DNA from 3 places in the Fictibacillus sp. NPDC058756 genome. Region 1 is predicted to be linked to each of the others. Evidence: riboswitches for the same ligand, from Rfam matches in the RefSeq annotation. Region 1 holds a riboswitch; each other region holds the start of a gene.
What was found. Region 1 has a riboswitch for S-adenosylmethionine ahead of ACFW35_RS04695 (alpha/beta hydrolase). Riboswitches for the same ligand answer to the same signal wherever they lie in the genome.
Positions count from the first base shown of each region.

Region 1 (8,158 bases):
TTTCAAAAGAAACGTAACAGTCTAAAGAACTTAGTGACGAGACAAAACGGAATAAGTATACTAGTACCTTGCTACAATGAGAAAGATATTATTGAAACTTCTGTGACCAGTATGAAGAACTTAACTTATATGGATGCTGAAGTCGTTTATATTAATGATGGTTCTTCAGATCGAACGTTAATCTTATTAAACAAACTGTTAAAACTATCTCCTTGTTACAAGGAAGTACCAAGAGAATTGGAATATGAAAATGTAAAAATGTTTTACCAATCACAAATTCATCCGAATATTTATGTTGCTGACAAAAAAAACGGTGGTAAAGCAGATGCATTAAATGCTGGGATTGAATATGCAGATAAATCCGTAATAGTAACTCTTGATGCTGATACTATTTTGAATGATGATGCTCTAAATGCAGTCAATATGGCATTTCAGGATGAGAATGTTGTAGCTGCTGGCGGGATGGTGCATGTCTTGCAGACAAAAGTAGTTCAACCTCTTTATGGATTATCATTAAGTAAAGCTAATATGTTAGTCCGGGCCCAGACGCTGGATTTCTTAAAAGCTTTTTACGTGAATAAAGTTTCTCTGTCCCGTTTCCATGCTCTAGCAGTTATATCAGGTGCATTTGGAATTTTTACAAAAAAAGCTCTTCTGGATGTTGGTGGATATCGAGCAACAATTGGAGAAGATATAGACATAACATTAAAAATGCAAAAATACATCTCTAAAAACAAAAAAAGAAAAGTAATGCTTATACCAGATGCTGTTTGTTACACTGAATTGCCCGAAACAGTTAAAGACTTATTTAAACAAAGGGTTTGTTGGCAAAAAGCTTTTGTAGATTGTTTGTTTTATTTTGCTCCTTTCTTATTAAAATCACTCTTTAAAAAACCAGTATCCTTCTTTTATCTATTCGAAGGTTTCTTATCGGGGACTCTTGCCGTATATTTTATGACAGGAGTATTATTATTTGATCTGATTAGCGGTGAATTTTTCTCACTCTCATTTCTTTTAATTTATACCCTTTTTATTTTTATCCTTGGATACGTGTATGACGTATTGGCAATTGAGATGTCTGACCGGCATGGTTACTCCTTTCAAGATTCGGACCGATACAAATTATTAAAAACTATCTTTTTTGATATATTCATCTATCGGTTTATCACAATCTTTTCCGTTATCTACGGTACCATTGGTTACTTCTTTAACAAGAAAAGCTGGAATAAGGTAGCAAGAACCGGAAGAAATTATGATACGGAAGTGAAATCTGCGGCATAAAGAAAACCCCTTGATTCCTCAAGAATAACAATATAAATCCCCCGTTCCCAAAAACGGGGATTTTATATTGTATAATGTATAACCATACTTAATCGCGTTAATAGTTCTCCAGAATTATGATAAGAATGAGATCTATCTGCTTTAAACCTTATAGAATCTCCAGTTGATATGGTGTATTCAGTGTCATTTACTATTACTGTTAATTCACCATCAAAAACAGTTAAAAACTCTTCAGTTCCTTCTCCGTGGGATTCAGAACTAAGATACCCGCCTTTTTCTATTTCAATGGAATAAACCTCAAATCGTCGATTATCTTGGAATGGGAAATAAGGATATAATCGGTATTTTCCATTATCCTCTGTTAGTATTTGCACCTCACTTTTCAGGACTACCTTTGTGTCAGGCTGCGGTGAATTTATTAGTGAAGTAAACGAAATTTTTAACCCATTTGCTATTTTCCAGATTGTTGTAATGGTAGGACTAGATTCACCTCTTTCAATTTGTCCAATCATCGTTTTACTAACTCCAGTAAGCTCAGCAACTTTTTCAAGACTTAATTTCTTACTTTCTCTCAAAGCCTTTAAATTATTTGCAACGATGCGATTAATCTCTTCCATAAAAACACTCCTTAGACTATATACAATATAACGTCAATATCTTACAATATAACGTAAGACGTTATAATGACTTTTTAGACATTATAACACACATTCGGAGGAGGATTTATTTTGCCTACATTATCATTTTTGTTATACGTATTTGTTACTACTTTTACTCCAGGTCCTAACAATATAATGGCAATGTTATCTGCTAATAAGTATGGATTCAAAAAGACCATAAAGTTTTGCTTAGGGGTTGGTACTGGTTTTTTTGTCATTATGATATTGTGCAGCTATTTTAATTTGTTATTAAAAAATACCATTCCTAAAATAGAATTCGGAATGACTATCTTTGGTTCTATCTATATGTTGTACTTAGCTATAAAGATAATTTTTAGTAAGAAGGATAATAAGGAAAATGACCATATAAACCATAATGGCTTTTATACAGGAATGCTTTTACAATTCATAAATCCCAAAGTTATTTTGTATGGAATCACAGCTATGTCTACATTTGTCATACCATTTTACACTACTAATATAAGCTTAATTTTATATTCACTGTTTCTTGCTTTTGTCGGTTTTGTAGGCACTGTTTGCTGGAGTTTGTTCGGTTCCTTGTTTCAAAAATTCTTAACAAGATATAAAAGTCATTTTAATGTGGTTATGGCTTTATTACTTTTATATAGTGCCGTATCCATATTTTTAGAGAAATAAGTAAGCCGAAAAAGTTTGTGAAATATTGTACTTAAACAAAAGGGTGCATTTCTTGAAGATTGAGCTGTCTTATCAGGCAGCTTTTCTTATTCAGCTAAAGGGTAGGATTATTGAATAAGAATATGAATTTATTAATTAAGGTGGAGTTGCTCCATTCCTTTAGGGAACACAATTCGCTTCGGAAGACAAAAAAATATGAGGAGGAGAATAAAAATGAGAAAGAGTGTTTACGAGATGGTGACCGAGAGAATCATAGAGGAGCTTGAGAGCGGTGTTGTTCCTTGGCAAAGGCATTGGGTGAACGGGGAGCGGTGAACTGGAAGACACAAAAGCCGTATCGAGGAATCAATACGTTCTTGCTCGGAGCTGGAGAGTACGCGACGTTCAAGCAGATCGAAGAAGCGGGAGGGAGGGTGAAAAAAGGCGCAAACTTTAATTCCTTTCAACGTTTATTTCTAATAAAAAAAGCTCAACCCAAAAGGAAGAGCTTGTAAAAACTCTTCCTCATCTCTCAGAACACTTTCATGTTCTGATGGAATTGGCACCATACTGTTTTCAGAAGAAAACAGCGGTTGCCGGGCATCGCAGGGCCAGTCCCTCCGCCACTCTTGATAAGGAAATCAAGTACCTATTCATTTAATAAACTTAATTATATCTATTTTCAGAACTTTAGCAATATTTTTTCATCAAAATTATTAATTGATATTGCGTATTTTGTGAATAAAAAGCTTTTCATGGCAAGTCTAATACAATATTCTTGTTGACACCAAATTACATTTCCTCTATCATTATCCTAAATTTAATAAAAACTCTTATTAAGAGCAGGTGGAGGGAATTAGCCCAATGAAGCCCGGCAACCATCGGTGTACATTATTTTATACCGGAACGGTGCTAAATCTAACAGCTTACGCTGAAAGATGAGAGGACGAACGGACCTAAGTATCAGCCGTGTTCTCTCATGAACACGGTTTTTTTGTTGAATAAAGACGGAAAGGAGAACAATTATGACAAAACCTGAGTGTTTTACGTGGAGAGGTAAAGTGCTGGCACATACGATTCATTATCCCTCACTACAAGCTGTTGAAGAAGGAGCATATCCACTCATCATTATCTGCCACGGGTTTACAAGTACAAGAATTGGTGTGGATCGATTATTCGTAAAAACCGCAAAGGCACTTGTTAAACAAGGGTATGCGGTTCTGCGTTTCGATTATGCTGGATGCGGTGAAAGTGAAGGTGAGTATGGAGAGAATGGGTTTTATTGTTTAATCGATCAAACGCAAGCAGCCATTTCGTTTGGCCGGTCTCTTCCGTGCATTAATTCCGAAAGTGTTACGCTGATCGGCCATAGTTTAGGTGGTGCTGTAGCTGTTTGTACAGGTGCGATAGATAATCGAATCGGAAATATTATCCTATGGTCAGCTGTTGGACGACCATATGAAGATATTACGACAATTGTAGGATACAACAATCAGTTAGATAACGTTATTGATCATTTAGGATATGCAATTACTGATGACTTCATTTCATCTCTCAAGCCATTTTCACCGATTGACGATCTGTACAAATATAATGGCAACGTACTTTTCATTCATGGAACAGGAGACATCGTCATTGATGCTGTATATTGCTCAGAATATTATTACCATGCCAAAAAAAGGATAAAGGGAAGTGCAGAAATGGTTTTAATTGAAGCTGCCAGCCATACGTTTTCAACTATTCCGCATTTTAAACAGCTTATATCTGCAACATCGTTATGGCTTTCAAAATATGTTCCTGCAGATGTAAACCCTACTTTGAAAAAAAGTGTTTAAAAAGTGATTGACATTAATAGTAAATTCTGTAATAATACAAAGTAATTTGATAGGAATACTCTTATTAAGAGCAGGTGGAGGGAACTAGCCCTATGAAGCCCGGCAACCATTCATGCTGAACGGTCAGTATGGAAACGGTGCTAAATCTAACAGCAGTTAAGCTGAGAGATGAGAGGAAATCGGATTTTTTCGAGAAAGCCTTTTGTCTCTTTTATGAGCTCAGAAGGTTTTTTTGCATTCTGCCTCTTGAAGAGTTTTATCAAAGAACTATAGAAAAATTGGGGATAGGGGAGAAAGAAAAATGAAAAGAATGATTCAAGTTTTATTCGCAAGTGTGGCAGTGTTTGTATTAGCTGCTTGTGGATCATCAGCAAGTGGCGGAGAGAAAACGGAAAAACTAGTAGTTGGGGCATCCAACGTACCGCATGCTGAGATCCTGGAAGAAGCAAAACCACTTTTGAAGGAAAAAGGCATAGAATTAGAGATTGTTAAATTCCAAGACTATATCTTACCGAACAAATCACTATATGAAAAAGAAATCGATGCGAACTACTTTCAGCATATTCCATATTTAACACAACAATTGAAAGACAACCCGAAGTATAAGTTTGAAAATGCTGGCGCCGTTCACCTTGAGCCGATGGGCGTTTATTCAAAGAGACATAAGTCATTGAAGGATCTTCCGAATGGTGCGAAAGTTATCTTGAGTAACTCTGTTGCCGAGCATGGTCGCATCCTCTCAATCTTTGAAGCAGAAGGACTAATCAAGCTTAAAGAAGGAAAGGGATATGAAGCGCAACTTAGCGATATTGTAGAAAATCCGATGAACTTAGAATTTGTGGCAGACATCGATCCAGGTCTATTAACAAAAACGTATGAGCATGATGAAGGAGACGCGATTGTCATCAACACAAACTTCGCGATTGATGCGAATTTGAATCCGAAAGAAGATTCTATAGCTCTTGAAGGATCTGAATCACCATTTGCGAACATCATCACGGTTCGTGAAGGCGACAAAGATAAAAAAGCGATCAAAACATTGCTTGAAGTGCTTCATTCAAAAGAGATCACAGACTTTATTGACAAAGAATACAAAGGTTCTGTGCTTGCTGTGACGGAGTAAAGTGAGGTTATTTACGTCTTATTTTCGAGGTGAATGACATTGGGAATCTTATCTGATCGTGTAAACGAGCGCAGGCGAAGAATCATTACTTATATTCTTTCTGTAGCTAAATTAGAGTATCAGCAAAGCGATAAGGATTATTATCACAAACTTCCTTTAGCCAAATTGGAACAAGAATATAAGGAATTTCAGGAACTGCAGAAAAAGTTATAGCAAGTGTACAAAAAGCAGCTGGTTATCGGTTGCTTTTTGTTTTTTGCACGGAGCAGTTGCGATTTCTTTCCCCAGATAAATAGACTTCCGACTTATCACAATAAAACTGACCAAGTAAATTACTTCTTCTTTAAGTTGGATAAAGAACTCTAAGTAATTGGTTACTAATTGAACAAAGCTCTTCATCATATTATTCCGCAATACCAGCTAATAGAAGGTCAATAGATAAGACTAAAAAGCTGAAAAAGACATGTTACAATAAAAATGACATACAAAATAAGCTTCAAAGGCAGGACTTGAAGTTATTGTTATAAAAGTATTTTATTGAAGTATATATTACTTTACCTAGCCTCTATTTTTGCATTTATATGTTAAATTATAAAACAAAGAAGGGAGTGTAGAGAAAATGATCGCTTTGTATAAATTAAATAAAACACTAGAAGCTATCTTCATTCAACTATTAATCAAACAAGGTATTCAACCAACCTGCCTTCATTCTAAAAAATCGATTATCGATCATATGATGAACCCTTTTGTTCTGATTACTCCTTCACCTTATGTAAATGAGGTTCAATCATTTTCTATCCCAATTGTACCTCTTTCCCTTCATTTAAGTGATTTCGAAAAAACGATTAATGAACAAAATCTTTATGAACAAAATCTCTTAATTATGGTGTCAGATGAAGAAAAAAAGTGGTTAGACACTGAAAATCTTCTGATGTATCATAACCATTTTGATATTTGCAGCAAAGAATTTATTAAACTCAGTAATGCCAATAAAAACACAACATTTCTTGTTCCTTCTTGGGAAAGTAATCTCCCTATGTCTAAACGAACAAATGAAAATTTCTTTTATGTTCATCCTTCAATGGATACTGTGGTTTCCGCAATACGCCAGGCAATGAATTTAACTGATGTGACGAAAGAGATGTTTAAAGAAAAATACCAGGTACAAGCCATTGCCGATTCTGCTCATGATGGTTTAATAGCGGTAGACAAGCAAGGAAAAATAACACTAACCAATAATAATGCGAAAAAATATCTGGGACTAGAAGGAGATGTGGTGGGACGGAACATTACAGAATATATCCCACATTCCGATATGCTGAGGGTACTGCAAACCGGTAAGAAAGAAATAGGTGATGTAGCCAAGATCCTTGATCGCCAAATCATTATTAACCGTTACCCCGTTATTCTTAACAACACTGTCGTTGGCGCGGTATCTAATTTTAAAGAAATTACCGACTTGCAAAGAATGGAAATGAAACTAAGGAAAAAATTGCATGAAAACGGATTAGAAGCGAAATACAGACTAGAGGACATTATTGGGGAAGTCCAAGGGATTCGTGAAGCTAAAGAACAGGCCAAGATCTTTGCGCAAACAGATGCAACGGTACTCATTACAGGAGAATCTGGAACAGGAAAAGAATTGGTTGCACAAGGAATCCATCTGCAAAGCAGTCGGGCAATTGGTCCCTTTGTTGCCGTTAATTGTGCCGCTTTTCCTGAAAATTTACTAGAGACTGAATTGTTCGGTTATGAAGAAGGCAGTTTTACAGGAGCAAAGAAAGGTGGTAAGCAAGGGCTGTTTGAATTGGCGCATGGAGGAACTTTGTTTTTGGATGAAATCGGAGAAATGCCATTGCAAATTCAGGCTCACTTATTACGAGTTCTGCAGGAAAGATCGATCCGGAGAGTCGGAGGACAACGAACCATTCCTGTTAACGTACGGATTATTGCAGCAACCAATACAAACATCGAAGACGAAATTGAAAAGAAGCAGTTTAGAAAAGATTTATACTATCGTTTAAATGTACTTTCACTTGAATTGCCGGCTTTGCGAAACAGACTAGAGGATGTTCCCTTGCTTACCTGTCATTTTATAGAGCAATTTAATGAACAGCATCAAAAGCAAATTAAAGTGATCGATGAAGATTTTTATTCCGTTTTACAAGACTATCACTGGCCAGGAAATATTCGTGAGTTGCGAAATGTTTTAGAACGAATCGTTTTGCTTCAACAAGGTTCAGTCATAACGGCTAAAGATGCCTCATTTTATTATCCTAAACTTAGAAAGAAGAGAACTCAAACAACTGCCAGTTCCAGTATTGCGACTATTAAAGAGAATGAAAAAGATTTAATTCAAGGTGCGCTTCAACAATATAAAAGCAGGGCAGAAGCGGCAAAATCTCTTGGAATTGACCGATCGACCCTTTGGCGTAAAATCAAAGAATACAAGCTTTGATGTTTTATTTTGAAACAGATGATGCGAAATAAAACGAATGAAGTAGAATCACTGTTTTTGTTTGCCCTATTATACCCAAATAATTCAGAATATTTAAAATTAACTGAATTGGCATGAAACTTGCATTAGTAATTGGCAAACAAAAAAATGAGGTGATAGCTTGCAA
Region 1 covers NZ_JBHYPU010000001.1:944,773-952,930, forward strand. Annotated here, with positions in the region: gene ACFW35_RS04675 (glycosyltransferase family 2 protein) at 1-1,281, shown strand, start outside; gene ACFW35_RS04680 (helix-turn-helix domain-containing protein) at 1,344-1,898, opposite strand; gene ACFW35_RS04685 (LysE family transporter) at 2,010-2,597, shown strand; partial or broken gene ACFW35_RS04690 (ArdC-like ssDNA-binding domain-containing protein) at 2,832-3,091, shown strand; SAM riboswitch class I at 3,099-3,215, opposite strand; SAM riboswitch class I at 3,407-3,521, shown strand; gene ACFW35_RS04695 (alpha/beta hydrolase) at 3,602-4,411, shown strand; SAM riboswitch class I at 4,470-4,586, shown strand; gene ACFW35_RS04700 (MetQ/NlpA family ABC transporter substrate-binding protein) at 4,713-5,534, shown strand; gene ACFW35_RS04705 (hypothetical protein) at 5,574-5,747, shown strand; gene ACFW35_RS04710 (sigma-54 interaction domain-containing protein) at 6,154-7,992, shown strand; gene ACFW35_RS04715 (tartrate dehydrogenase) at 8,153-8,158, shown strand, end outside.

Region 2 (8,158 bases), 130 kb from region 1:
TCCGTGTAGATAACTCCCTGGTCTTTAACTTCTTGCTCCAATGCGAAATACACTGGTGTACCGTTATGGATAACAAGAACGTTTTTTGCATTTTCTTCTGAACCAATCAATGCTTTAACGTCTTCTGGAAGTTCATTGAAAGCTACTGCTTTACCCGTTGCTTCATGTTTGAAATCTGTAAAGTTCCATTTATCAATCTTTGTTTTATCCGGTTTAGGCATTGGAAGATTTTGAGCCAATTCCAATGCTTGCAAACGAAGCTCCAGCAGCCAAGCGGGTTCCTGTCTGCTGCTTGAAAAACCGTTTACGTAGTCCTTATCAAATCTTAGGCTCGTATCAACTGACATGTATAGTCCCCCTTATTGCTTACGCTTCTTGACCGACAGTTTCGTCTTTAATACCTAACTCTTCTTTAATCCAGTCATAACCTTCTGCTTCAAGGCGCTGAGCGAGTTCCGGTCCTCCAGATTTCACAATACGGCCTTGCATCATTACGTGTACTTTGTCTGGTGTGATGTAGTTCAATAAACGCTGGTAGTGAGTAATGATTAAGCATCCGAAATCAGGGCTGCGCATTTCATTAACACCTTTTGCTACTACTTTAAGAGCATCGATATCAAGTCCTGAGTCGATTTCATCAAGGATTGCTAATTTCGGCTCAAGCATCATCATTTGCAGAATTTCGTTACGCTTCTTTTCTCCGCCAGAGAATCCTTCGTTTAAGTAACGGTGAGCGAAAGCGTTATCCATTTCAAGGTGATCCATCTTCTTGTCTAACTCACGGATGAACTTCATTAGTGAAATTTCATCGCCTTCTTCACGCTTTGCATTAATTGCAGATCGAAGGAAGTCTGCGTTCGTAATACCGCTTACTTCTGATGGATATTGCATAGCTAGGAATAGACCAGCTTGTGCACGCTCATCAACTTCCATTTCTAAAAGGTCTTCACCATTGAATGTAACCTTCCCTGATGTTACTTCGTATTTCGGGTGCCCCATTAACGCTGCAGAAAGAGTAGACTTACCTGTTCCGTTCGGCCCCATGATTGCATGGATTTCTCCACCATTTATTTCGAGATCTAAACCTTTAATAATCTCTTTATCTTCAATCGATACACGAAGATCTTCAATCTTTAAATTAGGTGCTGACATAATACAACCTCCATTAAGAAATCATTCTTAAGATTTTTGAAATAAGGCATTAAATAGCCATTCTCAATTTATTCTCATTCTAATCTTATAACAAATGAAAAGTATGTTCAAGGGAACGAGCCATGAACTTTACCATTGTGTTCATATAATTCATTGTTTATTTGAGAAATTCGAAAAAAGGCTAACTCATCAGGCATTATATCACCTTTTGAGTCAGCCTTTTGTTTTTATTTCCTATCTTTACGGCGTGTGATTCCTAGTTGCATCAGCCGCTACTTCTAAACCTTTTTTATATTCCTTTTCACGGTCTTTCTCAACATCTAACCGCTTCTCCAAGTCCCTTTCATACTCTGCAAAACCGCAACCATGTGATTGGTGCATTGCTTTTTCCATTTCAGATGTATGCTTTACTTTTATGGGGTGGATAATGAATCAATCCTTTCGAGTTTAGATAGTTATAGCTTATCAGCAGCTCTTCAGATCTACAACTTGCATATGATACAATGCCAAGTTTTGTGAGAGGTTACTGCGTGCTTTCATCTATAGAAGATGAACATCCCTTTATAATCCTGCTAAATCCGCTACATTACTTCCATTACCTTTTCTAACATGAATAAAACATGTAAATGTATGGAAAAGTTAATGGCGTGGTTTATTTAACTCTTTAATACATTCTTGAACAAGGGTTACTCCCTGGCTCATAGCTGCTCCACCGCCGAATGCGGCAGACACGCCTACAGCTTCCAGGATTTCATTTTCAGAACATCCTTGATCCAGACATCCCTTTGTATGATAAATGATGCAATATTCATCTTGTGAATAGATACTGATCCCCAGCGCGATTAGCTGTTTATATTTTTCGGAAATTTCGCCTTCCTTGAAACAGTGGCGTGTAAATTCATTATATGCATGTGTTAATTCAGGCATATTTTCGTTATATTTTCCTAAACCTTCTTTATACCGGATAAGATGATATTGTGCAGAATTTGATCCTGGCATTTGTTGATCCTCTTGTTTCATGTTGTCGTTACACTCCTGTCACTTTTTAGTAAACAGGATTAGTATGGGTTATTTTTGTGGGCGATATGTAAGGAGAAAGGATTCTTTAAAGAAATACAACATCATATAAAAAGTCTGCATAATTACATAAAAAATGACTATCATCACAAAATGACTTACTATCACATAAAAATACGTTCTCATCACATATTTTTTCAATTCCATCCATTTATTGTCCACCTTAAATTAAACATAAAGGGTGCCTCATCAAGTGGAGACACCCTTCATTCATTTATTCAGTTACAGGCACTACTGCACCTTCGTATTTCTTTTCAATGAAATCTTGAATTTCTTTTGAACGCAATACTTCAACTAGAGCTTTAACAGATTTCTTATCTTTATCTCCTTCTCGTACAGTAATAATGTTTACGAATGGAGAATCTGAGCCTTCAATTGCAATAGCGTCTTTTTGAGGATTAAGACCTGCATCAATCGCATAGTTAGTGTTGATCAGTACTGCATCGCCTTCACCGTTTTTATATGCTTTTGGAAGCATTCCTGCATCAACATCTGCTTTGAACTTTAGTTTCTTTGGATTTTCTACAATATCTTTAACTTGCGCTTCAGTACCAGCGCCTTCTTTAACTTTGATTAGACCTTCTTTTTCTAAAAGACCAAGCATACGCCCGTGGTCAGCTACAGAGTTGGACATGATAATCGTAGCACCTTGTGGCAATTCATCTAGAGACTTGTATTTTTTAGAATAAACACCGATCGGCTCAATGTGAATGCCGCCTGCATTTTCAAATTTATAACCGTGGTCTTTCATTTGTGATTCTAAATAAGGAACATGCTGAAAGTAGTTTGCTCCGATTTCTTTTTCATCCAAAGATTTATTTGGAAGTACATAATCTTGGAACGTTTTGATCTCAAGCTCTACACCTTTTTCTTTTAGAAGTGGTTTTGCTTCTTCAAGAATTTCAGCATGAGGTACGTTTGATGCCCCGACGATCAGCTTTTCGTCGCTGATGCCCCCTTCTGTTTTATTGCCGCAAGCTGCAAGTGCTGCAGCAACTACAGCAAGTAAAATAATTGAAAATACTTTTTTCATGTGATTTCCTCCTTGTTGTTTGAGCTTATCTTTTATCTAAAGCTGTTGTGAATCGATCCCCTATCCATTGAATAACAAATACGATGACCAAGATCAGAACAGTTGAAACTAAAGTTACATCTGCATTATCCCGCTGGTAACCTTCCATATACGCGAGGTTACCAAGACCTCCTGCTCCAACTACACCGGCCATTGCTGTGTAGCTTACAAGAGCAATCGCAGTAACGGTAATACCAGAAACAAGTGCTGGAGTGCTTTCAGGAATAAGTACTTTGAAAATAATTTGAGTGTTTGTGGCACCCATTGATTTCGCTGCTTCGATTACTCCTTTATTAATTTCTCGCAAAGCAATCTCAACCATACGCGCATAAAATGGAGCTGCTCCAACAATCAATGCCGGCAATGCTGCTTCTGCCCCAAGCATTGTTCCTACAATAAAGCGCGTAAATGGAATCAGCAAAATAATTAATATAATAAACGGAATAGACCGGAACACGTTCACAATAATAGCAATGATACTGTTTAAGACTTTGTTTTCCCAAAGATTTCCTGGGGCAGTTAAATATAATGCAAGCCCCAAAGCTAGACCTAAAACGAATGTTACAAGAACCGATATGGCTGACATATATAACGTTTCTTTTGTTGCTTCTAAAACAACATCCCATTGAACGTTGGGGAACCAAGTACTAAGCATTATGAATCACCTCAACTTCTACCTGAACACTATTTAAAAATTCCATAGCGTTAGAAAGTGCCGCTTCAGAACCTTTTATTTGGATAAACAACGTACCGTATGGACCATTTTGCGTCTGAGTAATTTTACCTTGCAGGATATTAACATCCACTTCAAAATTCCGGATCAGCTCTGTAATTAAAGGCTGACCAGCACGGCCTCCTACAAAAGTAAGCTGAACAATTCTGCCTTCAGGAAACTCCTCTATAAATTGCTTAATGGTATCCACTGTTTCTTCTGGTTCTGTAACTTGTTTTACAAAATCCTTTGTAATGGATTCTTTAGGATTTTTAAAGACGTTCAGCACATCGCCTTCTTCTACAACTTTTCCTCTTTCCATTACCGCAACACGGTGACAGATTTTTCGTATAACATGCATTTCATGAGTGATCAACACAATCGTTAAACCTAACTTCTGGTTAATTTCTACTAGAAGATCTAAAATACTGTCGGTTGTTTTTGGATCAAGTGCTGAAGTGGCTTCATCACATAATAAAACTTTCGGTTCATTGGCAAGTGCTCTCGCAATACCGACCCGCTGTTTTTGGCCCCCGCTTAGCTGTGAAGGGTATGAACCGCCTCTGCCTTCTAGTCCGACAAGATCAATCAGCTCGTCCACACGCTGCTTGATTTTCTCTTTCGGAAACCCAGCGATTTCTAGCGGGAAAGCAATGTTCTCTCTAACGGTTCTTGACCATAAAAGGTTGAAGTGCTGGAAGATCATACTTATTTCCTGTCTAGCTTCTCTTAGTTTTTTTGAAGAGAGCTCAGACATATTTTTCCCGCCGATTGTAACCGTACCGCTTGTTGGTCTTTCCAACATGTTGAGAATCCGGATAAGAGTACTTTTCCCTGCTCCACTGTATCCAATAATGCCGTAAATTTCACCTTGTTTTATGTTTAAATCTACCGCATCTACAGCCTTTACTTCACCATCTTTGGTTTGAAAGACTTTACGGACTGAATGTAAATTAATCAATAGAACTAACCTCATTTCCATCTGTAATACTTTAAATTGCAATTAGAAGCTGTTGATTTCCGCTCCAGGATGCGGTGAGCCTCCTTTGCGCTTTGCGCCGTGAGGAGTCTCACCTGTCCCGCTAATACCGCTGGAGTCTCGCACCTTGCGCTCCAATCAACAAACCAATGATGCAACTTCATAATTCAAATAAAAAAATGCCCTCTGCTTCAATATGAGCAGAAAGGCATATAATATTCTATGCACGTTCTCCTCATCTCCCAAGACATTTGAATGCCTTGCAGGAATTGGCACCTTTCTAGTCAGTATGGATTACATACAGCTAGCGGTTGCCGGGTTTCATAGGGCCAGTCCCTCCACCTCTCGTGATAAGTTAAAGCGTTTCGTTATTAAGTTAAAGCGATGCATTTTTTGAATTACTGTGATGAATAATATCACCACTGTCGATTCGTGTCAAACATTTTTAACACTTTTAATCAAGACGCCTGCAGATATTTGTTCCCAATGGGAGCTTAAGTAGAATATGGCTTCCCATTTCAGCCGCTGTCTTAACGTCCCGTGAAACTCGATCATCTCTTGGCGAAGGAGTGTTGTAAGCTTCATTTTCCCATCTAGCATCATAGATAGATACTTTGGATTTCCTCTGAAAACAACGATACGATTACGTTCTCCTTCTCTGTAATCAATCCTCAATGTAGTTTCATCATTGAGACTAAATCTAGGTTTAACCGGAATGTTATACAATGGCAAGTATGGACTTTTTCCAATCTGTCTTTCAAAAAAGGTGACATCCAGCATATAAAATCCCCCCCGAATTGGTTGTTATTTCACCTTTTCGAGAGGAACGGAGTGTTTACCTTTATAAAGCGTTCGACAGTCAGTGAAAATCGTTTTTGTAATTACGACAGTATTAACATATTTAGTGCTAATGTTTGTTACGATATTTGTCGTGATCTTGTTTATTGCGATCCTGCTGATTTTTCTTATGATGATTATTAGCGTTTTTGTTTTGGTGTTCATTATTCTTTTGCTTATTGCTGTTAAACACACGATTTTGATGCTTATTATCGCTATTATTTAACTTTTTCTCTTTAGGCTTCACCAATTTTTCTTGTTTCTTGTTATGGTAATTATGGTGATTGTGATGATTTTCTCTGTGCTTTTTAACTTCTTTTGGTTGGCTATCTGCTTTTTTAGGCACTGCTATCTTTAAGTCATTCTTTTGTTCATTGTCGTCTGTTTTAATTTTCATCGGATGCGGTAAGCTTTTTATGTCACTAGAGGATAAAGTATTCACTTTTAGCTCTTGAAAATTAACCTCTTTTATCTTTTCTTCTTTTAAAGTCTTGTCGTTTATGTATGCAGTTTGAAATGCTTTGTATTTTCCTGAAGACACTCCAAGCTGTTTTGCTTTTTCACGAGTGTCATGATTAGACTCTGAAACAGTGATGCGGACAGGGTATTTTACAACAGTCTTTTTAACAATTGAATTTACTGCTTGATCTAGAGCTGATTCAGTCTTATCATTGCCTTCTTCACTGGAAATTGTTGTGATGAGCATAGAATGGTCTGATTCCATATACCCTTCTTCCTCATAAGCCTTAATAAGCTGATCAGCAAAGTCCTCAAACGAAAATTGATTTTCAACGTTCAGATTATATTTATTTATGATTTCTTTTGCTTCGTCATTAAATGCATCTATTTGTATAACCTGCATTTCCTCATCTACGCCTACTTCTAAGCTTGGATTGATATCAAAGCTTACATAAGCCGCTGCTGCTGACTGGCTTCCAGTTGGGATCAATTCTGATAAAAGAACAACGGCAAGTATTGCTGCTACAGATGGCAGCACAAAAAGACTTCTTTTCTTTTCCGAAAAATAAGAAGCCTGATACTCTCTGCCCACTGATGGATTTTTGCCTGCTGGTACTCTTACCGTTACAAATGTTCCATCTTTCATAAGCAAAGTAGCTTTTCTGTTGTTAACCTCTATTACAATGCCGCTGCCGCTTTTCAATTGTATCCCTCCCGCAAGTTGCAGGATCAGTAGTAATTACAGGCAAGAGGAAGTGATCCCCCTTACCATGTAATCAAATATACCTCACCTTAAGGCTGAATGTATGATTTCAGCGCTTGGAAATCGCCTAAATATATTAATGATACCGCTATTATATACTTTCGATTTCTCTCTATGGTTTTACGACTACAGGAGACCATATTTAATAAATCTTTTATCGGCAATTGCTTTTTTTCCTTTAAAAATGCGGCAAGTTCTTCATTTTCTGATAAAAGACGAGCAATTTCTTTGGCATTTTCACGTGCATCCACGTGTTTTGGACAATGTTTGCTTAAAACTTTAAAGTTTAGTCCAAATGTTTTTAAAAGCTTTTGATACTCTTCTATTTCATAAACACGGTTTTCTACTTGAATCTGATCTTCAAAATGATCCATAGCTGCTTTTTGTTCAGCATAGCTTTCTTCTAAACGGCCTTCTTCATCTTCTTCATCCGGCTGAAGAAAAATCAATCTGTTTTGACGAACTTCTTTACGGATATAGTCAATGACACGGCGTCTGATTACCATATCTGCGAACGATAAAAAACGGCTGCCTTGTCCTTCTTGATATTGATCGATCGCTTCATTAAAGGCAAAAAGACCTACACTAAACTCATCCATTGTTCGATCTATATATTGACTGCACACTTTTGATGTAACTTTTTTAATGAATGGCTGGTAATCACCAATTAGTTCATTTCTTAATTTTTCATCGTTTCTTTCCTGGATCGTTAACACTTTGTCTTCTATGCTTGTCATTTTGTTCTTTGCTATAGGAAATACTGCATTTAAATTTAATGATGCCATGATTATCAATCACCCCTGCTAAAAAAATTACTTCTGTTTTATTCGATCCTCGTTTGTTTTTGTTTTTCATAAAATCATTCTTATTTACCACTAATCGTCCGGGAGCAAACATGTAACAAGCTCTCCTATTCATTTATACCACGACTTTTGACATTTGTAGGATACAGTTCTATAACAATATTACAGACCTCGTAACAATTGTGACTTTCTTGTTAAATAACTGAATAGACGCAAATAACTGATAATTAACTCTCTAACTTAAAAACCCCTTATTCCGACAAGGATTGACTAATTTTTGCATTTTAAAAAACACACTATCTTA
Region 2 covers NZ_JBHYPU010000001.1:816,456-824,613, reverse strand. Annotated here, with positions in the region: gene sufD (Fe-S cluster assembly protein SufD) at 1-347, opposite strand, end outside; gene sufC (Fe-S cluster assembly ATPase SufC) at 367-1,152, opposite strand; gene ACFW35_RS04010 (hypothetical protein) at 1,393-1,545, opposite strand; gene ACFW35_RS04005 (carboxymuconolactone decarboxylase family protein) at 1,792-2,172, opposite strand; gene ACFW35_RS04000 (hypothetical protein) at 2,258-2,380, opposite strand; gene ACFW35_RS03995 (MetQ/NlpA family ABC transporter substrate-binding protein) at 2,444-3,262, opposite strand; gene ACFW35_RS03990 (methionine ABC transporter permease) at 3,288-3,956, opposite strand; gene ACFW35_RS03985 (methionine ABC transporter ATP-binding protein) at 3,949-4,974, opposite strand; SAM riboswitch class I at 5,225-5,349, opposite strand; gene ACFW35_RS03980 (hypothetical protein) at 5,428-5,772, opposite strand; gene ACFW35_RS03975 (anti-sigma-I factor RsgI family protein) at 5,900-6,991, opposite strand; gene sigI (RNA polymerase sigma-I factor) at 7,081-7,836, opposite strand.
Region 2: linked by a shared signal. The riboswitch ahead of ACFW35_RS03985 (methionine ABC transporter ATP-binding protein) and the one ahead of ACFW35_RS04695 (alpha/beta hydrolase) in region 1 are both predicted to bind S-adenosylmethionine.

Region 3 (8,158 bases), 880 kb from region 1:
TTCACTCTTTTCTTCACTGAGTTTTGGGAGCGCTTTTCTTACTATGGAATGAGAGCAATACTGATTTATTACATGTATTACGAAGTTTCAAAAGGTGGTTTAGGAATTGATCAAACCACTGCATTAGCAATCATGTCTATCTATGGTTCACTCGTATATATGTCTGGAGTTATCGGTGGTTGGTTAGCCGACAGAGTTTTTGGTACATCTAAAGCTTTATTCTATGGTGGTATTTTAATTATGATCGGTCATATTGTCTTATCACTTCCAGGCAATCTGACTATGTTATTCGTATCAATGGTGTTTATCGTTATTGGGACAGGCTTACTTAAACCTAACGTATCAAGCGTTGTAGGTGACATGTATGCACCAGAAGATAATCGTCGAGATGCAGGATTCAGTATTTTCTATATGGGTATTAACTTAGGTGCATTTCTATCTCCGTTAATTGTAGGGGAAGTTGCAAAAACGAGCTTCCATCTAGGATTTGGGATTGCAGCCGTTGGTATGCTATTAGGACTAATTGTATTTGTTGTTACAAAGAAAAAAAATCTTGGCCTTGCGGGTACTTTTGTGCCAAACCCATTATCTCCATCTGAAAAGAAAAAATATTCTTTAATCGTTGGGATAACAGCAGTAGCATTAGCCGTTATTTTAGGAACTACAATTCCTGCTGGTATTTTTACACTTGATGTCTTCATTACACTTGTTGGTATTTTCGGTATTACAATTCCGACAATTTACTTTATCGTAATGTATCGCAGTCCAAAAACGACTGCAACAGAGCGTTCAAGAATTATCGCGTACATCCCGTTATTTATTGCATCTGTAATGTTCTGGGCTATTCAAGAACAAGGTTCTACAATTCTTGCTGTATACGCAGATAAGCGTACAGATCTTGAATTTGCAGGTCTAACGATCTCACCAGCTTGGTTCCAATCATTGAACCCATTGTTCATCATTGTTCTAGCACCTTTATTCGCTTGGATTTGGGTGAAGCTTGGTGATCGTCAACCAACAGTACCAAAGAAATTTGCTTTAAGTTTATTATTTGCTGGATTATCGTTCCTAGTTATTCTTCTTCCTGCATACTTTGGTGGAGAAGACGCACTAGTTAATCCATTATGGCTTGTTCTTAGTTACTTTATCGTTGTACTTGGCGAACTTTTATTATCACCTGTTGGCCTTTCTGCAACAACGAAGCTGGCACCTGCTGCTTTCTCTGCACAGACAATGAGCTTATGGTTCTTATCTAGTGCAGCTGCACAGGCAATTAACGCACAAATCGTTAAGTTCTACACTGATAAAACAGAGATGATGTACTTTGGAGTTATTGGTGGAGTAGCTATTCTACTAAGTGTTATCCTATTCATGCTTTCACCTAAGATTCAAGGGTTCATGAAAGGTGTTCGTTAATCTAAATTCATTTACGCCACTGGTATAATGGGATTCCATTATACCAGTGGTTTTTTATTGCAAAAAAAAGAGCCTCATTAGCTTTTGTTTTTCTCTCTCATAAATCATCATGATTTCCTCTTCTCATTCAAGCTGTGAGTAAATTATAATCTATTTTCCCTATCGGCTAGTAACGACATTTTTGTATGCATCCATTTTTATAATACTAATTGTTTGTCCAAACATTTCAGACAAGCTTGCGTAAGATAGATTATGGAAGAAGGTACAGTCATTGTCCTTTTCCTAGGTTCACATATAGAAGGGGGTGTCTATTGTGCTACCAATCTTATTCCCATTAAAAAAAAGAAAGAAAGCTTGCAAGAAGAGACCTGCATAAGCTTAATTTTTTTAACGAATAGTCACTTAGAAAACCGGGCGACCCCCCGGTTTTTTGTCATTTACCTAAATGAAAAAGCCCTTTTCATCAGGAACTGGGATTCTATCCAAACCATTTTTGGACAACCACATATAGTACAAGCAAGGGGGAATTTAATAAAAATAAACAGCTGTGCTTAAACAGTATATTCATCCATTTTTTATTAATCTTTTCTCCTTTGCAGAGTAATATAAGGGGGAATATTTTTGTATATTCGCAAGTGGATTCCTGGTAAAGACAATCCTGTTTTAGTTGATATGGTAGTTAACAACTTTCAAGTAAAAAAAGAAGTCATCCAGCTTATTTTAGGGATGGCTAATGAGGTCATGGTTGTTTGTGACAGCAGTGATAGGATCGCAGGTTTTGTTAGTTACCGCTTTAGATTAGGCAATATGATTTTAGTAGATTACGTTGTGCTGGATACAAAGCATCAAGGAAAAGGAATCGCCAGTTCTTTTCTTCCAGTTTTTGAAAACCATCTATTAAAACAAGGCATTCAAGTGGTTTATGGTACTGTGGATGAAGATAACACGGATGCTCTTAGAGCTTTTAAACAATGGGGCTTTGAGGTACAAGGACAAATCGGTTCAAGTATCGTTATCCAAAAAAATCTTACAGGTTCAAATCAGCAAAACCGTGCTCGTACTTCTAATGTAAGGAAGCTAAGTTCGCCTCCATCACTAGGTTTAACCATGTGATTAAATTAGCAGATCCATAATAATTGTTGGGTCTGCTTTTTTTGTGCTATTAATTTTAAAAACTGGCCCGTTATGTTGAGCCAGCTTGTCTGTTTTTAAAATATATATATGAGACTGTTTGTCCTAAAAGTTTGTTGGATTTTGCAGGTTCGTTGGTCTTTTTAATTTCTTAGGTGCTCTTAGGAACGTATTTTCACTGCTGAAAATCTCATCTATAGCTCTTTCGTTCCAATCATTGTTATACTCTTGATCGCTGCATATACATCCACTTAAATCGTATCGAAACAAACCACAGTGCGGGCAATTATTCACTATCCATCACCCCCCATTTTTCAACATAACATATTCTATGAAACCGTATAAAAAAGGTAACGGCTATTGCTAGATATATTAATAAAAATGGATGTTTTCGCAAACTTATAGTGTTTGAGCGGTTGATTTCCACACCAATATGCTCGCTTTCCACGAGGGGCGTGCGGTGAGCCCACTCGTCGCTTTGCGACATTGAATGGTCTCTCCTGTCACACTGATTCCGTAGGACAAGGAAGGCCACGGCAGCGTTACATCGCACGAAGAAAATGTGGTTTTTATTTTCGAGGAGTCTCGCACCTTGCGCTCCAATCAACTTGCTAACGAAGGGTCTTAAAAAAGCACCAATCTTTTAAAATAGAGCCTAAAAAAAATTTATAGTAAACTCATTTTGAAGCAGTTTTCTTATTCATCCATTCAGGTTTATGGAATTGTTCAAACTCTCTATTGATTACTTTTTTAAATTCTTCAGATTCAACAGCTGCTTTAAGATCTTTAGCCAACTTTGAATTCTTATCTTCTTCTAAAACAACGATTCGATTAATGATTTCTTCTGGAAGCTTATCCTTTACAATTGCGTCCTCTAAGTTTAAACCTGATGAGATCGCAAAGTTTCCATTGACCGCTGCTAAATCAACAGATTCTAATGTTCGGGGAGTTTGAGCCGCCTCTACTGGCTGAAATTTAAGCTTCTTCGGATTTTTTGTAACGTCTTTTTCTGATACGCGCAACGGATCTGCTTTATCATCAATCTCAATTAATCCGTTATCTCTTAAAATCGTTAAACCGCGAGCTAGATTTGTTGGATCATTTGCTAGTGCGACCGTGCTCCCAGGCTTAATTTCTTCAAGCGATTTAAATTTGTTGGAGTATATGCCGATAGGTGCTGTTGGAACCGTCACTACACTTGATAATTTCATATTATTTTCTTTTGAAAAAGCGTCCATATACACCTTATGCTGAAACAAATTTGCATCCAGCGAACCGCTCTTAAGTGATATATTCGGCTGTACATAATCATTGAATTCCTTAACCTCGACTTTGTATCCCTTTTTCTCTAAATATGGCTTTACTCCTTTTTCAAGCATATCGCTATATGGAACGGTAGCTCCGAGTGTAATATCTTTCTTTTCCCCTTCTCCTGAAGCTCCACATCCAGCTAAAGCAATGATGGCTGTGAGCCCTATGATTAAACGAGTTATTTTTTTCATTCCTCTCTCCACTCCTTTTCTATTGGTTAGTTTCCGCTAGAACTCTTCGATACTTTGCTGCTGGATGGTCACTTGGCAATAAGCTCTCTCCATGCGGAAATAATTTTTCCCTCAACGTTCCTTTGCTGTACTCTTTTTTATACAGTCCTCTTTCTTGAAGGACCGGTACGACCAGTTCCACAAAAGCTTCCAGATCACCCGGAGTTACAAGGTGATTTAAGTTAAATCCATCAACACCAGAGCCCTCAAACTGAGCTTGAATCCCGTCTGCTACTTGTTCTGGGCTGCCAACAATATAGCTTCCCCTGTCAGGTGACTCAAACCGGTTCAACACTTCTCCTACAGTAAGTTTTTTAGGTGCATCCTTTGTAAGTGTGGCAGCCTTGTAATGACCGCCTTCTGTAGACTTTGTATATTCAAATGGAAGGTCTGGATCAAGCTCTTCGTATTCAGCAATATCATATCCGCTTGCCCCATACTGTGCTTTTGCTGCATCAGAGCTCCAAACCTTTGAATATTCCTCAAACTTCCGCTCTGCTTCCTCTGTAGTTTCTCCAACAACAACGTTTAGGAAAGAAAAGATTTTAATATTCTCAGGGTTCCGTCCATGTTTTTTTGCTCGCTCTCTAATATCATCTGCATAGAAACGAATCCTTTTTGCTGTCGGACCTCCTACAAAAATACACTCAGCATGTTTTGCGGCAAAATCACGCCCTCTTTCTGAGGTGCCTGCCTGATAAATAACAGGTGTTCTTTGCAGGGATGGCTCGCTTAAATGAGGTCCCTCCACTTTAAAATACTGTCCTTCGTGGTTGATCTCATGTACTTTTTCAGGATCGACCAGAGTGTCCGTCCCGATATCTTCAACAACCGCACCATCTTCCCAGCTGTTTTCCCAGAGCTTATAAGACACTTCTAGATACTCATCAGCAATGTTATAACGCTCATCGTGTTTAATCATATCCTCCAGGCCAAAATTTCTGGCTGCATTAGGAAGATAGGAAGTAACGACATTCCAGGCAATCCTTCCTTTCGTTAAATGATCGAGTGTAGAAAAACGGCGTGCATTTCCAAAAGGCTGTTCATATGTGGTACTAACCGTAATTGCAAACGATAAATTTTCAGTTACACTAGCCATCGCTGAGATAAGCAGAGCGGGATCATTTAACGGAACCTGCAGTCCATCCCTGATTGAAGGGGCTTTACTCTTTTGATAAACGTCATAGACACCTAGAACATCTGCAAAAAATATGGCATCAAACTTCCCTTTCTCCAGCAGCTTGGCATATTCAATCCAATAATCTAAGTCTTTATAACCCTTATGCCGTTTATTTTCCGGGTGCTTCCAAAGTCCATGAGAGTTATGCATGGCACTTGTCATCTCAAATGCGTTTAACAAAATTTCTTTACTCAAAATGATTTCCTCCGTAACGTATGAATTTTTTGTACCGCTCCCAAGAGAAAAAATAAAAACCACTTCATGAATAAGAAGAGGTTAATAAAATACGTGAAATGGAAAAAACGCATTTGATCTCTCCTTATCTATCAAGCTTGTAAGCTTGCTGGAATTGGCACAGTTCTAAAAATAGTTGTTGCCGAGGCTTCAAAGGGCCAGTCCCTCCACCTCTCTCGATAAGAAATCGATAGTATTCAATTTATCAACAGAATATACAGGAATAAAAATAGTCTGTCAACGCACTTTCCCAAAATAATATAAAAATTTTAAGTTTTCAGTTTTTCGTTGACAATATGCTACCTGGTATCTTATAGTGATGACAATTAATATTTATAATCTATTATTCTTATCACGAGTCAGGGGAGGAACTGGTCCTAAGATCCTGCAGCAACCGCTTATCTTTATTAGATAAGAAAGGTGCTAATTCCAGCAGACATGCTAGTGTCTGAGAGATGAGAAAGAGTTCTTTAACAATGTCCTCTTTCGTCATTTTGAAAGGAGGATTTTTTTATGTCCTCTGAAAAAATAATTGCAGGGGGAAAAATTCGTGACAAAAACTTATGTTGAAGCAGAGCATGATAAGAAACAAACAAACATTGAAGAGATTTTAAAACAAGCTGAAGAACTAAAAGAAATTTTCAGCACAAGAGCCGATGCGATTGATGCAGAAGGTACTTTCCCTTACGAGAATTTCGCAGATCTAAAAAAAATGAACTTCCTTTCTCTGACTATACCAAAAGAGTATGGCGGCAAAGGCCTCAACCTTCTTGAATATTTACAGGTGCAAGAAATTATAGCTCAAGGCGATGCCCCTACTGCTCTATCTTTGGGGTGGCACTTAGGTGTGATGCTTGAAACTGCTGAAAACTGGCATTGGCAAGGTTCAGCTTTTGAAAAAGTCAGCTCGTTAATTGTTCAGGAAAAATTACTCTTCAATTTAGCTCAGACAGAACGAGCTACAGGAAGTCCTTCAAGAGGCGGAACTCCTGGCACAACTGCAATAAAAGAAGAAAACGGCTGGCGATTGAACGGAAATAAAGCATTTACTTCTATGGCTGAAGCTCTCGATTATTCCATCATTACAGCAGACCTTAATCACACCGGTAAAAAGGGGTTTATTTTAGTTGATCATAAACGAGAAGGTGTCTCTGTAAAAGAAACGTGGGACAGCATATCTATGAAAGGCACCAAAAGTGATGACCTTGTACTAGAAGATGTACTTGTTGATGAAGAAGACCTCTTATTTGTAGAAGATAGCCGTTCAGCCACAGCAAGAGGATGGTATCTTCAAGTACCTGCCGTTTATATTGGGATTGCCGCCGCCGCAAAGGATTATGCGATAAAATTCGCTTCAGAATACAGTCCGAGTACTTTACCAGGTCCAATAAAAGATGTCCCGGAAGTAAGAAGAAAAATTGGAAAGATTGAACTGGAACTTTTTAATGCACGTCAGGTGTTATATGCTGTAGCACGAAAATGGGTCGAACAGCCAGAGCAGCGGACAAATATGGCTTCAGAGCTTGCTGCTGTTAAGCATATTGCGACGAACAGTGCGAACAAAGTAGTTGATTTAGCGATGAGAATCGTCGGGGCAAGGAGTCTTTCCGCTTCAAATCCGCTGCAAAGACATTTTCGTGATGTGCGTGCAGGACTTCATAATCCTCCGACAGATGATGCGATCGTTTACACTTTGGCAGATGCAGCACTATCGCAGGAGGAACATATATAAATACTTGAATAGATCTGTCAACTGACAGAAAATTTTCCTATCTCTCAAAAAATAGCTGCAGCATTAGTAGAAATAAAGCCTGACGGTATGAGAGAGCTGCATTGGCAGCCTAATAATGATGAGTGGCAATATATTTAGCAGGTAAAGCGAGAATGACGGCTTTTGCCGGGAATGGAACAGCGAGGACATTCGATGTAAGAGCAGGTGATGTGGGTTATGTTCCTTTCGCATTCGGTCATTACGTTCAAAATACAGGTAATTAGAGCCTTTGGTTTCTAGAATGTTTAAGAGCGACCGCTTTGCTGATGTGTCATTGAGTCAATGGATAGCTTTAACAACAAAAGAAATTGTTCAATCAAATTTAAATCCAAGTCCTGAGCTGATGAATTCCCTTAAAAGAAAAATGGCCTGGGGTTAAATATGATTAATCTTAAAGGTTTACTGTATAAAATCACCTTCTATTTTTTTATTGTTTCATGTGGAACATTATTAAAAAAACACCTTATACCTAACATGTATAAGGTATAATTTTCCTTACAAAACTCTATTTAGGGGAAATTAAAATGGCTGATAATAATGCATCGAACTACATACTCCATGCAAAGAGTAATCAATTTCATTGGGAAGGTAATGGGCTTCTCTCTATTAAAACCTTTTCATTCGGCAAAGCTCATTACAAAACAAATAAAGGTTACTTTGCTGTAGAAGAAGGCAGTTATCTACTCCTTAATGAAGGCCCATATACCATCACAATTGACCAATACAATGATGTTGAATCTTTTTGTGTTTTTTTTCAAGAGGAATTTGCAGGGGATGTTTTACGAAATATGTCAGATTCTTCGAGCCGATTATTAGATGATCCATTTAAAACAAGTACTCCTGCTTCCTTTTTTGATAAAACATATCAAAAAAGGAAAACGCTCG
Region 3 covers NZ_JBHYPU010000001.1:63,773-71,930, reverse strand. Annotated here, with positions in the region: gene ACFW35_RS00360 (peptide MFS transporter) at 1-1,416, shown strand, start outside; gene ACFW35_RS00355 (GNAT family N-acetyltransferase) at 2,038-2,529, shown strand; gene ACFW35_RS00350 (hypothetical protein) at 2,653-2,841, opposite strand; gene ACFW35_RS00345 (MetQ/NlpA family ABC transporter substrate-binding protein) at 3,225-4,049, opposite strand; gene ACFW35_RS00340 (LLM class flavin-dependent oxidoreductase) at 4,069-5,463, opposite strand; SAM riboswitch class I at 5,585-5,688, opposite strand; SAM riboswitch class I at 5,849-5,964, shown strand; gene ACFW35_RS00335 (acyl-CoA dehydrogenase family protein) at 6,053-7,234, shown strand; partial or broken gene ACFW35_RS00330 (cupin domain-containing protein) at 7,259-7,662, shown strand; gene ACFW35_RS00325 (helix-turn-helix domain-containing protein) at 7,798-8,158, shown strand, end outside.
Region 3: linked by a shared signal. The riboswitch ahead of ACFW35_RS00335 (acyl-CoA dehydrogenase family protein) and the one ahead of ACFW35_RS04695 (alpha/beta hydrolase) in region 1 are both predicted to bind S-adenosylmethionine.